Regions from separate parts of the Paenibacillus sp. SSG-1 genome, predicted to be linked through region 1. Evidence: predicted binding sites of a transcription regulator. Region 1 holds the regulator's gene; each other region holds the start of a gene.
The links. Region 1 encodes Rex, which represses fermentation and respiration genes when NADH is low (regulators of the CRP and FNR family bind a similar motif). Its sites were predicted from a motif close to TTGTGAAATATTTCACAA; they were not measured.
Positions count from the first base shown of each region.

Region 2: a site for Rex is predicted at 1,539-1,556, ahead of BCV73_RS26520 (helical membrane plugin domain-containing protein). Genes of this name have one in related genera too.
Region 3: a site for Rex is predicted at 1,226-1,243, ahead of qoxA (cytochrome aa3 quinol oxidase subunit II). Genes of this name have one in related genera too.
Region 4: a site for Rex is predicted at 1,577-1,594, ahead of BCV73_RS13235 (cytochrome ubiquinol oxidase subunit I). Genes of this name have one in related genera too.

Region 1 is NZ_MBRK01000001.1:3,727,923-3,731,047, forward strand. It holds gene BCV73_RS17150 (amidohydrolase) at 1-1,055, opposite strand, end outside; gene BCV73_RS17155 (redox-sensing transcriptional repressor Rex) at 1,009-1,695, opposite strand; gene dinG (ATP-dependent DNA helicase DinG) at 1,812-3,125, opposite strand, start outside.
Region 2 is NZ_MBRK01000001.1:5,783,996-5,787,120, forward strand. It holds gene BCV73_RS26505 (MBL fold metallo-hydrolase) at 1-81, shown strand, start outside; gene BCV73_RS26510 (TetR/AcrR family transcriptional regulator) at 81-647, shown strand; gene BCV73_RS26515 (CcdC family protein) at 772-1,290, shown strand; gene BCV73_RS26520 (helical membrane plugin domain-containing protein) at 1,740-2,171, shown strand; gene BCV73_RS26525 (NAD(P)/FAD-dependent oxidoreductase) at 2,211-3,125, shown strand, end outside.
Region 3 is NZ_MBRK01000001.1:4,718,881-4,722,005, forward strand. It holds gene BCV73_RS21875 (DUF2339 domain-containing protein) at 1-80, shown strand, start outside; gene BCV73_RS21880 (HAD family hydrolase) at 231-971, opposite strand; gene qoxA (cytochrome aa3 quinol oxidase subunit II) at 1,423-2,328, shown strand; gene qoxB (cytochrome aa3 quinol oxidase subunit I) at 2,356-3,125, shown strand, end outside.
Region 4 is NZ_MBRK01000001.1:2,868,092-2,871,216, reverse strand. It holds gene gap (type I glyceraldehyde-3-phosphate dehydrogenase) at 1-516, opposite strand, end outside; gene BCV73_RS13240 (TetR/AcrR family transcriptional regulator) at 737-1,336, shown strand; gene BCV73_RS13235 (cytochrome ubiquinol oxidase subunit I) at 1,716-3,080, shown strand; gene BCV73_RS13230 (cytochrome d ubiquinol oxidase subunit II) at 3,077-3,125, shown strand, end outside.

The DNA.
Region 1 (3,125 bases):
ATACGCAGTGCTTCCGCCGCGGGAACCGCCGTCGGATCTCCCGAGACGCCCTTATGTATCAAAGCGGCAAGGCGCATTTCTTCAAACATGTCCAAATTGTTGTTGCTCGCCGCACTGTCGGTTCCCAGGGAAACCGTAATGCCTGCCTGCATCATGTCGGTAACGCGGGCCACACCGCTCGCCAGCTTCAGGTTGCTGCCAGGGTTGTGTGATACCGTCACGTGATGCTTCGCCAAAATGTCGATTTCCTCGTCTGTTAAATGGACCGCGTGTGCCAGAATCGTCGGCCGTGAGAACATGCCGAGCTTCTCCAAATGAATCGCCGGACGCGTTCCATAATCGCGTACATTTTGCTCCACTTCCGCCTTGGTCTCCGACATATGCGTATGCATCGGCAGATCCAGGTCATGCGCCGCCTGAACGAACTTCTCGATAAAATCAGGAGGGCATGTGTACGGGGCATGCGGAGAAATCATCGCCGTGATCCGGCCGTCTGCCTGCCCGTGCCAGTCCTTGGCGAACTGAATGGCTTCGTTCAGCTTGTGACGCTGCACATCCTCCGGGCACAGACCGATGACACCGCGGGTCAGGGCAGCGCGCATGCCGGATTCAGTCACCACTTTGCCCACCTGATCCATATGATCGTACATATCGAGGAACGTCGTCGTACCGCCCTTCAGCATTTCAAGCACGGACAGCGAAGTCCCCCAGTAGACGTCACTGGACGTGAATTTCGCTTCCATCGGCCACATTTTTTCCTGCAGCCATTCCTGGAGCACCATGTCATCTCCGTAACCTCGCAGCAGCGACATGGCGGTATGTCCATGGGTGTTGATCAGGCCCGGCATAAAAAATAAATGCGTGCCGTCGACGACCTGTACGCCCTCCTCCAGCTGCGGCTCCTCTTCACCGATATAGGTGATGCGGTCGCCCTCAATGACCATCCAGCCGTGCAATACCGGCTGCTCCGGCCGCAAAACGGCAAAGCTGCCGTTCTTGATGGCCCATTTAGGATTGGCGCTCCGGCTGCTGGAGCTCTTCAAATTGTCCGTCATCTTCCGTGTCGTCCTTTCCGTTGTTCAAATAATAAGCGAGGCTGAGCAAATCCGTCGTAAAATCGGCGGCATGGATCCGGATGCTAGCCGGCGCCTTCAGAATCGTCGGCGCAAAATTCAGAATCGCCTCGATCCCGGCCGCAATCAGCTGATCGGCGACGTTTTGTGCTTCGAAATCCGGGACTGTAATGATCCCGATCCGGATATTTTTGCTTTGTATCGTTTCTTTCAGCTCATCCATGGCCTGTACCGTCAAGGTGTTGATCCGTGTGCCGATTTTGGACGGATTGGCGTCAAACACGGCCACGATCTTCATATTTTCCTTCAGGTAAAAGTTATAGTTGGACAAAGCTTGACCAAGATTCCCCGCTCCGACCAGCACCGCGTTGATCTGCTGGTCCAAATTCAAAATTTGACGGATCTTCTCGATGAGATAGGATACGTCATACCCTATCCCCTTACGGCCAAAATCCCCGAAATACGCCAAATCCTTACGGATCTGCGCCGGGTTGAGATCCAGCTTCTGCCCGAGCTCCTGGGAGGAGACCGTGGCCACCTCCCGCTTGTTCAGCTCATTTAGATATCTAAGATATATAGGCAATCTGCGGACAACCGCCTCGGATATTTTCTCCGATTTCATGCATGTTCCCCCTATTGAACGGCTTGAATATTTATTTGGTTATATAGATTGAACTAAAGTTTTGCATTGAATTTCCTGTTCTAACCGCTTTAGTTCAATCTATCTAATGGACTCATTTAAGACACACCGTCCTGATGAAGCCATTCAGAGATGCGCGGAACCATCTGGTCTGTCTGCATATGCTCCATTTTCGGTCCAGGCAGCGAGTACAGGAAGTACTTCCCGTAATACGATTCGATGACGCGCGTATCGTATACGATGACGATGCCCCGGTCATGGGCGGTGCGGACCAGCCGCCCGAAGCCCTGCTTGAAGCGGATGACGGCCTGCGGGACCGACAGCTTCATGAACGGGTTCTTCTTCTGGCGCTGCAGCAGCTCGCTCTTCGCTTCCACCAGCGGATGGTTCGGCGGCTGGAACGGGAGCCGGACGATGGCCAGGCAAGTCAGCGCTTCACCCGGGATGTCCACGCCTTCCCAGAAGCTGCTCGTTCCAAGCAGCACCGAAGCGCTGCTGTCCGTAAACCGCCGGATCAGCTTCGTGCGGCTGCCGCTGTCAACGCCCTGTCCAAGCACGGCGATGTCGCTTTGTGCAAGGGCTTCTTTCAGCGGCTCGTATACCTGGCGCAGCATGCGGTACGAGGTGAACAGCACCAGCATCCGGCCGTGGGTGGCGATCGCGGCGTCCGCCAGTGAGCGGGCCAGCGTTTCGACAAACAGGGCGTCCCCGACGCTTCCCTTCACGCTTGGAAAATCCCGCGGAATGACGAGCAGCGCCTGGTCCCTGTACCGGAACGGGGACGGAAGCTGGACCGTCACAAGGCGTCCGCTGTCCTGGTCCTCCTGTAGTCCGAGGTTATCGATCATATACTGGAACGATTTATCTACGGATAAGGTGGCGGACGTCAGGATGACGCTCTTTTTCTTATCAAAAAACAGCTCCTTGAGCTGCTTGCTGACGTCAACCGGAACAGCGTACAGCTGGAGCGATTTGCTGCGGAAATGGCCGCTCGCTTCCATCCAGTACACGACGGTTTCGTCGTTCAGCGTCATAAAGAACCGGAGATTCTCCCGTTCGGAGCTGAGGTCCTTGAGCAGCCCGCCGATATCGGTGATCAGGCTGTCGGAACCGTAATCATCCTGCTCCTCCTTGTATTCGGCCAGCATCTTTTCGCCTTTGCGGACGATTTCCCCCACCGTGACAAAGATCTGGTTTTCGAGCGCCGCCAGCGTCTCCCACTCTTTCGGCTTTTTCCCCGGCTGAAGGCGCAGCGTATACTGGCCGCCGTCGCCGGGAGCAGCGTCGCTCCGTTCCGGAAGCAGGCCGAAGAGCAATTCGCTCAGCTTGTCCCAGTGCTCTTTGACATCGACCAAATCCTCGCTCATCCGGTCGATCACGGCGGTCCATTCACCGGCCTGCTCATAGGCCGA
Region 2 (3,125 bases), 2.1 Mb from region 1:
AAAATGATTCCGCAGCCGACCGATAAGATGGCTGTCGCCATATCCCGGGCCGAGGAGGCCCTGAAGAAGGGGGCGGTCTAATGGTGCGCCGCATGGGGCTTGACCGCGAAACCCTGCTGATTGCCGCGGCAGAGCTAGCCGATGAGGCCGGATTGGATAACCTGACGCTGTCTGCACTGGCCCAGAAGCTTGGGGTCCGCTCCCCTTCCCTGTATAACCACGTGAACGGACTGCCGGACCTGCGCAGCGCGCTTGCCGCCTACTGCATGCAGCGTCTCGTCGATTTGATGCGCGATGCGGTCATCGGCAAATCGGGCGAGGAAGCGATTCTGAGCTTGAGCACAAGCTATTTGACATTTGCCCGCCAGCGCCCCGGCCTCTATGAGGCCTTTTACAAAATCGAAGCGTCGGATTCCCCGGAAACCGCAAAGCTGGGTGAACAGCTGTTGAGCATCTTTATCCGGGTTCTCGGACCCTACGGTCTCGGGGAACAGAACACATTGCATACGATCCGGGGTCTGCGGAGCCTCTTGCACGGCTTCGCCTCCCTGGAACAGAACAACGGCTTCCAGATGAAGCTGGATTTTGACGAGAGCCTGCATTTTGTTATGAGAGCCTTTCTGAAAGGGCTGGAATCCGGCGCATAACCGCCCGGCAGGCTTGCCCTCAAGGCCCGGTAAAGATGTCATATGACGTTCAAGTTTACTTCTCTATTTGTGTGATATACTATTAGATGTGATAAATTATATTGACAAGAGGGGAGTCCTTGACGTGCCTCATATCAGTCCCTTGTATTTGCAAATTGGAACGACCGTGGGGACGTTGGTTTTGGCCCTGATGACCATATTCATCCGTCTCAAGGCGAGCCACAGACCCGTTACGATAAAGAAAATACTAATTCCGCCGATGGGCATGGCGACCGGTTTCCTGATGTTCGTCGCCCCGGCTGTGAGAATCCCGCTGTGGTGGGCGCTCATCGCCTTTTTAGTCGGCTGGTTCCTGTTCTCCTATCCGCTGATACGCAGCACCAAATTTGAAGTAAGCGGAGGACAGGTCTTCGCACAGCGCTCCAAGAGCTTTATCATTATCCTCTTCGCCCTGCTGGCCGTCCGCATGCTGCTGCACCAGGTGATTGAGGAATATGTATCGATCCCGCAGACCGGCGCCCTGTTCTTCATTCTGGCCTTTGGCATGATCCTCCGCTGGCGGATTTTCATGCTGAGACAGTACCGGAAGTTTGCGCCCGCTGCCGTAGATTCGGTATCCGATCCCTTAAATCCGGCGGAATGATCCCATGATCGATACTAAGCCAAATAACGTCTTCCACGCAGGGTTTCCTGCCCGGGGCAAACGATAAGCCAATTTCCTTAAGATAAGGAGATTGGCTTTTTTGATATCAGAAGATTTCCTCAAAAAATAAACCCGCCAATGCATAGCGCCAGGCCGTTTGGAAAATGCTTAAAACGAATGAAATAAGCGGGTCCGCCGCGCCGGACGCCCGGCCTGAAAGCTCTTTTCCAATCGATGGCGGCGATACCATGTATATTTTTTCACATTTCTTTCGTAAAGTGGTCCTTTTTACGATCATTTATGTTAACATTAGGAGGACGATAGTGACTAGGCCTTTTCGGACGGAAAAGGTCTTGTGGCTTGTAGATACTCCTTCGAAGGGAGTCTATGAGCTCCTTTTCATTATAAAAATACTTAAGCACAACTGCTTACGCAAAGGAGAAATGGACATGTCAGAAGCAATTTCTGAACAAGAGACACAAAACGTGTCTGTCGGCAAGGAACAAAACGACGTGCTGGACCAGCTGCTCAAACCTGAGGTGCAGGAATCCCTTACGATTCTGGTCGACCAGCTTCCAAAGCTGACTGAGCTTGTGAATCTATTGACAAAGTCTTATGACTTCGCTCAAACCGTCGCTACCGACAAAGTGCTGAAGAGCGACACTGTCGGCGCGATCACCGAAATTGTGGAGCCTGTGAAGCATTCGGTGAAGAACATCGCCGCTACTGTCATCGAAGCGAAAGACCGCGCTGAAGACAGCAACGAAGTGATCGGTCTTTTTGGTCTGCTTAAAATGCTGAAGGATCCGCAAGCTCAAAAAATCTTCCGGTTCCTGAACGCTTACCTTCAAATCTCTGCGGAAAAAGCAAAACAACAATAATCTTTTATACATCTAACCAGTAAGGACGGAGGAAAAACCATGTCAAAACATATTGTCATTTTGGGTGCCGGTTACGGCGGCTTGCTTGCCGCTCTGACCGTACGCAAATATATGAACAAAGATCAAGCACGGGTTACGGTCGTGAACCAATACCCTACGCACCAAATCATTACCGAGCTGCACCGTCTGGCTGCAGGCAGCATTGCTGAGAAAGCCATCGCTATGCCGCTCGAAAAACTGTTCAAGGGCAAAGAAGTCGACCTGAAGATCGCAACGGTCAACTCTTTCTCCGTAGACAGCAAAGAAATCAAGCTTTCCGACGGTTCCAGCCTGTCTTACGACGCTTTGGTTGTCGCACTCGGAAGTAAAACGGCTTACTTCGGCATTCCAGGGCTCGAGCAGTACAGCTTCGTGCTGAAGTCTGCTGAAGACGCGCTGAACATTCATAAGCACATCGAAGACCGCATTCGCGAATACTCCAAAACCAAAAACGAAGCTGACGCAACGATCCTCATCGGCGGCGGCGGCTTGACCGGCGTTGAGCTTGTCGGCGAAATCGCTGATATCATGCCGGGTCTGGCTAAAAAATACGGCGTAAATCCAGCCGAAGTGAAGCTGCTTCTGGTTGAAGCCGGCCCTAAAATCCTGCCTGTACTGCCTGATCACCTCATCGAGCGCGCGCAAAGCAGTCTGGAAAAACGCGGCGTAACCTTCCTGACAGGATTGCCTGTAACGAACGTGGAAGGCAACGTGGTTGACCTGAAAGACGGTCAAAAGATCGTAACCAACACCTTCGTATGGACAGGCGGCGTGCAAGGCAACCCGCTCGTAGGCGAATCCGGCCTCGAAGTAAACCGCGGACGCGCTACCGTTAATGAATTCCTGCAATCCACTTCCCATCCGGACGTGTTTGTGGCTGGGGACAGCGCCGTTGTATTTGATCCAAGCGGACGT
Region 3 (3,125 bases), 990 kb from region 1:
TTTTGTACAAACGCAAAGGGGCCGATCCCGAAGCACCACCGGGACCTCCGCCGGGACCACCGTCGCTCCCGCCGGAATAAATACGGCCATGACTGCGCCGCACGAGAGTTATTCTACTTGCCTCAAACGCGATGGCACGGAGCTGTGCTTGTCGTTCTCCAACAAATAAAGGGTACCTGTCCATCCCCGATGGATGCAGGTACCCTTTTTTTAATACAGCCCACGACCCGCTAGCCACCCAGCAGAACGGATCTCAGCTCCCCGTAGCCCCCCAGAATATGATGGGGCTGATGTCCGGTCGCAAACGGCTCGACCTTCCGATGGTTAAACCAAACTGATGTCCACCCCGCCTCCAGCGCGCCGATAACGTCGTTGTTCCAGGAGTCGCCGATGTACCAGCTTGCCCCAGGCTCCGTTTCCGTCGCCTCGTTCACATGCCGGAACAGCCGGGGATCCGGCTTGTCCATGCCCACCGCTCCGGACACGAATACCCGGTCCAAGCCCACCAGCTTGTCCAGCCCAAGCGCACGGACTTTGTTCATTTGGTGTTCCTTCGGGCCATTGGTGATCACGCCGACCACATCGCCCCGCTCCTGGAGCTCCCGGATCAGCTCCTGCGCCCCCGGAAACAGGCGAATGTCGAACTGCCCCTGCAAATAGGCCGCCTGAATCGCAGCCGCCTGCTCCCGGTCCACGTCGATGCCGAACTCCGCAAGGGCCAGCTGAATCCGCTGCTCGCGCATGTCCTCCAGATCCCCCGCATTCGCCGGATCATTCACATGTCCATGCCGGGCCGATAGCAAGTCGCTGTAATGCCGGAACCGGTGGTATACTTGTTCATAAGGAAAGCCCTCCGGCGGCGATATCAAGCGATCGAGCGCCTGCCGAAGCGGTTCCAGATGGTCATACAGCGTATCGTCCACGTCAAAAAATACCGCTCTTTGTTCACCCATTTTCTTGTTCTCCCCCATCTGCCTGTCCGCGATCACATGCCGGCTGCTGCCCGCATTAGCCCTCATATTGTACCATACAGCGGGCTTTTGGGACGCCTCAGCCGCTGTTTCAGCAGGAAAAAATCCGGATAACGGCTTATGATAAGCCCTTTCAATTGTGACGAAACTGGCAACATTGACAAAGCCTTGTGCAATTTTGAACAAAAATGAAAATCCCCGATTTTCAGCGATTACAGTGATTTTTCGCACAATTTGAGGTTTTTTTATAAATCATGTGAAGATCTTCACAGAATTATTGTAAATGATTTACATTTATTACTTTTGTTGCATTTGTTTTCATCCCCCCGGATTACTAAGCTATGGCTATAAGGTTCATTATTTTTAGACCAATTCAGCTACATGTAACGCTAGAAAGGAGCTCACTGTGAAGAAAAAAAGATGGTTATTTTTTGGCTTATTTGTATCCATCATGTTGCTGCTTAGCGGATGCGACTCGTCGTCACTCATCGTGCTAGATCCGAAAGGTCCGCAGGCAAAAACGCAATCCAGCACGATTATTTTCTCCATCCTGATGATGGCTTTCGTCTTGATTGTTGTTTACATCTTGTACATCATCATGCTGACCAAATACCGGGCAAGCAAAACCAGTGACGATTATATCCCGCCTCATATAGAAGGTAACAAATGGCTCGAGTTCACCTGGATTGCGATTCCGGTTATCATTGTGGCCATTCTATCGGTTGTCACGGTCAAAACGACCAGTGCGGTGGAAAGTGTTCCTGCCGGTTACGAGGATCAGAAGCCGCTTGTTATCTATGCCGCATCGTCCAACTGGAAATGGCACTTCAGTTACCCTGAAGAAGGCGTTGAAACGGTGAACTATGTGAATATTCCTACAAACCGCCCGATCGAGTTCCGCCTGTATTCTTACGGACCGATTACGAGCTTCTGGGTGCCGCAGCTTGGCGGACAGAAGTACGCCATGAGCGACATGGTCAACACGCTTCACCTGCTGGCCGACACACCAGGTTCTTTCATGGGACGTAACTCCAACTTCTCCGGTAAAGGCTATGCGCAGATGGAGTTTGAGGTACAGTCTATGAGCGCCGGAGACTTCAGCAAATGGGTCGACGACGTGAAGAAAACCGCACCTCAATTGACTGAGGACAAATTTAACGCGCTGCTGAAAACCTCCTACGTTGGACGGGAATCCTTCTCTTCCACGCATCTCGGGTTCAACCCGCCGCCTGAAATGGATATGTCCGAAGGGCATCACGGCAGCGGCAGCAGTGACAAAGATTCCGGCTCGGAAACGATGGATCATTCGGATATGAGCAATATGGAAGATATGGGGTCCATGGAACATGGAAACTAACATCTACTGGAAAGGAGACCTACCTGCATGAAATGGGACGAATTTTTTGTTACCGGTGAGCCTATGATCTATGCTGCCATGGTCAGTATCGTCGTCGTTTCCCTCGCCATCCTGATCGGCCTGACCTATTTTAAAAAGTGGGGCTATCTGTGGCGCGAATGGCTCACAACGGTTGACCATAAGCGGATCGGGGTCATGTATATCCTGTCCGCACTCATCATGCTGTTCCGCGGCGGGGTCGACGCCCTGCTGATGCGTACGCAGCTCGCAGCTCCGGAAATGAAGTTTCTGGATGCGCAGCACTATAACGAAATCTTTACAACGCACGGCGTTATCATGATCCTGTTCATGGCGATGCCGTTCGTTATCGGACTTATGAACGTTGTCGTTCCGCTTCAAATCGGGGCGCGCGACGTAGCTTTCCCTAGACTGAATGCCGTCAGCTTCTGGATGTTCTTCTTCGGAGCGATGCTGTTCAACATTTCCTTCGTCATCGGGGGATCGCCGGATGCCGGCTGGACCGCATACTTCCCGCTGGCGAGCCTGGAGTTCAGCCCGACCGTAGGTAACAACTTCTACTCTCTGGCCCTTCAGATTTCCGGTATCGGTACGCTGATGACCGGTGTCAACTTTATCGTAACGATTCTGAAAATGCGTGCGCCAGGCATGAAACTGATGCGCATGCCGATGTTTACCTGGTCCGTCCTGATTACGAACGTTATCATCTTGTTCGCATTCCCGGTTCTGACCGTTGCCCTTGCCCTGATGATGTTCGACCGTATCTTCGGCAGCCAGTT
Region 4 (3,125 bases), 860 kb from region 1:
CCCGGATTGGATACCAAACTTGTCGTGCAGAGCTTTAGCCATAGGGGCCAGGCAGTTGGTTGTGCAGGAGGCACCGGAAATGACGGTTTCCGTTCCGTCCAGGGTGTCATGGTTCACGTTGTATACGATCGTCTTCATGTCGCCTGTAGCAGGGGCGGAAATGACGACTTTCTTCGCTCCGCCTTTCAGGTGAAGCTCGGCCTTTTCTTTCGTGGTGAAGAAGCCTGTACATTCGAGAACAATATCAACGCCAAGCTCACCCCAAGGAAGCTCTTCAGGATTCCGCTTAGCCAAAACCTTAACCTCTATGCCGTTTACTTTGAAGGTTCCGTCATGGACTTCAATGTCACCGTGAAAAGTGCCTTGCGTCGTATCATATCTGAGCAGATGTGCTAACATTTTAGCGTTCGTAAGGTCGTTAATCGCTACAACCTCGACGCCTTCCACATCTTTAATTCGGCGAAAAGCGAGTCGTCCGATTCGTCCAAAACCGTTTATACCTACTTTTACAGTCACTGAAAAATCCCCCTATAAGTTTTATTTATTCCAACAAGCCGATGCCTGCAATGGAATAAAAATGACCCAGCGCTATTTCATTCTAGAATGGCTTACTGTATAATGCGAAAAGAGACCGATCGGTATTTTTTATATTAGCATGATATGAGTGAATTGCAAGGAAGAATTGGGTAATTCTTTAAAACAAATGAAATAAAACACGGTTCATACGGAGGAGCTCATGAAAAAAGGGGACAGAACAAGGGAACACATCATTATGAAATCGGCTGAAATTTTTAACCAGAGAGGATATGCCGGTACATCGCTAAACGATATTATTGCCGACACAGGAATTAAGAAGGGGGGCATCTATCGACATTTTGCCAGTAAAGACGAGATCGCGCTTGAAGCCTACAATTATGCTGCCAGTATGGTCGCCAGTAAATTTTCTGAAGCGGTCGATCAAGAGCAGTCTGCGTCAGGAAAGTTGGTTGCTTTTTTTCGTGTCTATGAGAACGTAGTCAACGATCCCCCATTTATTGGCGGATGTCCCATGCAGAATACAGCTGTAGAAAGTGACGATACTCATTCGGAGCTTTGTGGTCAGGCAAGGCAAGGGATGCATACCTTCTTGGATATGATGAAAAGTATTATTCGTGACGGCATTCAAGCTGGGGAGTTTAGGGAGGATCTGGATGTAGATGCGCTAGCATCATTTACATTTTCCTTGTTGGAAGGAGGGATTTTACTCAGCAAGTTGGATGGGGATAACAAGCACATGCTAATGAATACACAAATCTTCTCATCCTATTTGCAGCAATGCTGCCTAAAAACCTGTTAATCTGGTGTACTGGCACATCGGAAGGGAACTGGGCAGCTGTCTTATGCAATAGCCCAAACGGGTGGTTTTTGTATTTTTCACGGAGTTGTAAGAAAGAATTGATTTTTACTTGAACGTTTAGAGGAGAAGGTGTGACCACGATTGCAAGGCTAAACGTCGAATATATAATAAATTTTAAATATCAGGTTTTGTAAACTTTCAACTGCATTTCTCACACATTTGGGGAAATGCCAACTTACTATGTGAAAAAGTTCTCTTTTTATTCACGAAGGAGCAGAGCATAAGTTAGCCCCCGTAGGTCGTAAAGTTTTACGTCTAAACCTGATGTTTTCATTTTTTATTTTGTGTACAGGAACAGCGTGGAAGGGAGGAAGTTAATATGGGAATCGATACGGTGCTATGGAGTAAACTCGTGACTGGAATGACACTAGGATTCCACGCTATTTTCGCGACACTTGGCGTGGGTATTCCATTAATGATTTCACTCGCCGAGTTTATCGGTATTCGTAAGAAAGATCTTCATTATATTCTAATGGCAAAGAGGTGGTCACGAGGGTTCGTTATCTCTGTTGCAGTAGGCGTAGTCACAGGAACAGCAATTTCGTTACAACTCTCCTTGGTATGGCCCAATTTCATGAAACTTGCGGGAAATGTTATTGCGCTTCCATTGTTTATGGAAGTGTTCGCCTTCTTTTTTGAAGCCATTTTCCTAGGGATTTACCTCTACACGTGGGAACGATTTAAAAACCCGATGATGCATTGGTTACTAACGATTCCTGTTGTCGTCGGTGCAGGGATGTCAGCAGTATTTATCACGACGGTTAACGGATTTATGAATCAACCAGGGGGATTTACGTTTGAAGCTGGACAATTCACGGCCGTTGACCCCGTTCAAGCCATGCTGAGTACGGCAACATTCTCCAAGGTGTTTCATGTATTAAGTTCGGCCTATTTAACAGGAGCTGCTCTGCTGGCAGGTGTTGCTGCATTCGCAATACTTCGAAAAGGGGTTTCAGCATACCACAAAAAAGCCTTAAAGCTGATGATGGCTGTCGTTTTATTGTTCAGTTTAGTAAACACATTAGCCGGAGACGTATCCGCTAAGTTTTTGGCCGAACATCAACCTGAAAAACTTGCGGCTGCCGAATGGCATTTTGAAACGGAAAGCGGCGCAGATTTGATATTTTTAGGGTGGCTTAATGCTGAGCATGAAATTATAGGAGCACTCCACCTTCCCAAATTTCTGAGTTTCTTGGCTTTTGGAGATTTCAATGCAGAAGTAACGGGTCTTAATGAGTTTCCTATCGATGAACAACCATCACTCGTGGTTCATTATTTTTTCGATTTAATGGCAACCATTGGATTTTTATTCTTAGGCATTTCCTTTCTGTATTTCCTATTTGTATTTTGGAAAAAGCGTAACGAACTCAACAAGTGGATACTGCGAATGATTGCATTAGGAGCACCACTTGCTTTTTTAGGAGTTGAACTGGGGTGGTTTTACGCAGAACTCGGCAGGCAGCCTTGGATTATCCGAGGATATATGCGTGTAGAGGAAGCGGCTACGACATCCCCAAGCGTCAGGATCCTTTTTTTCTTTTTCCTTCTACTATACATCGTATTGGGAACCGTTAGTGTTCTTGTGCTTCGTCGCATGTTCTATAACAATCCGGCTGAAGTTGAGATGGAGACGTGGACGCAGCGTGCAAGCGACAAATCAACATTGAAGGGTGAGCACACATGATGAATTACGAATTGATTGGAATTTCCGTGCTCTGGTTGTTTTTGT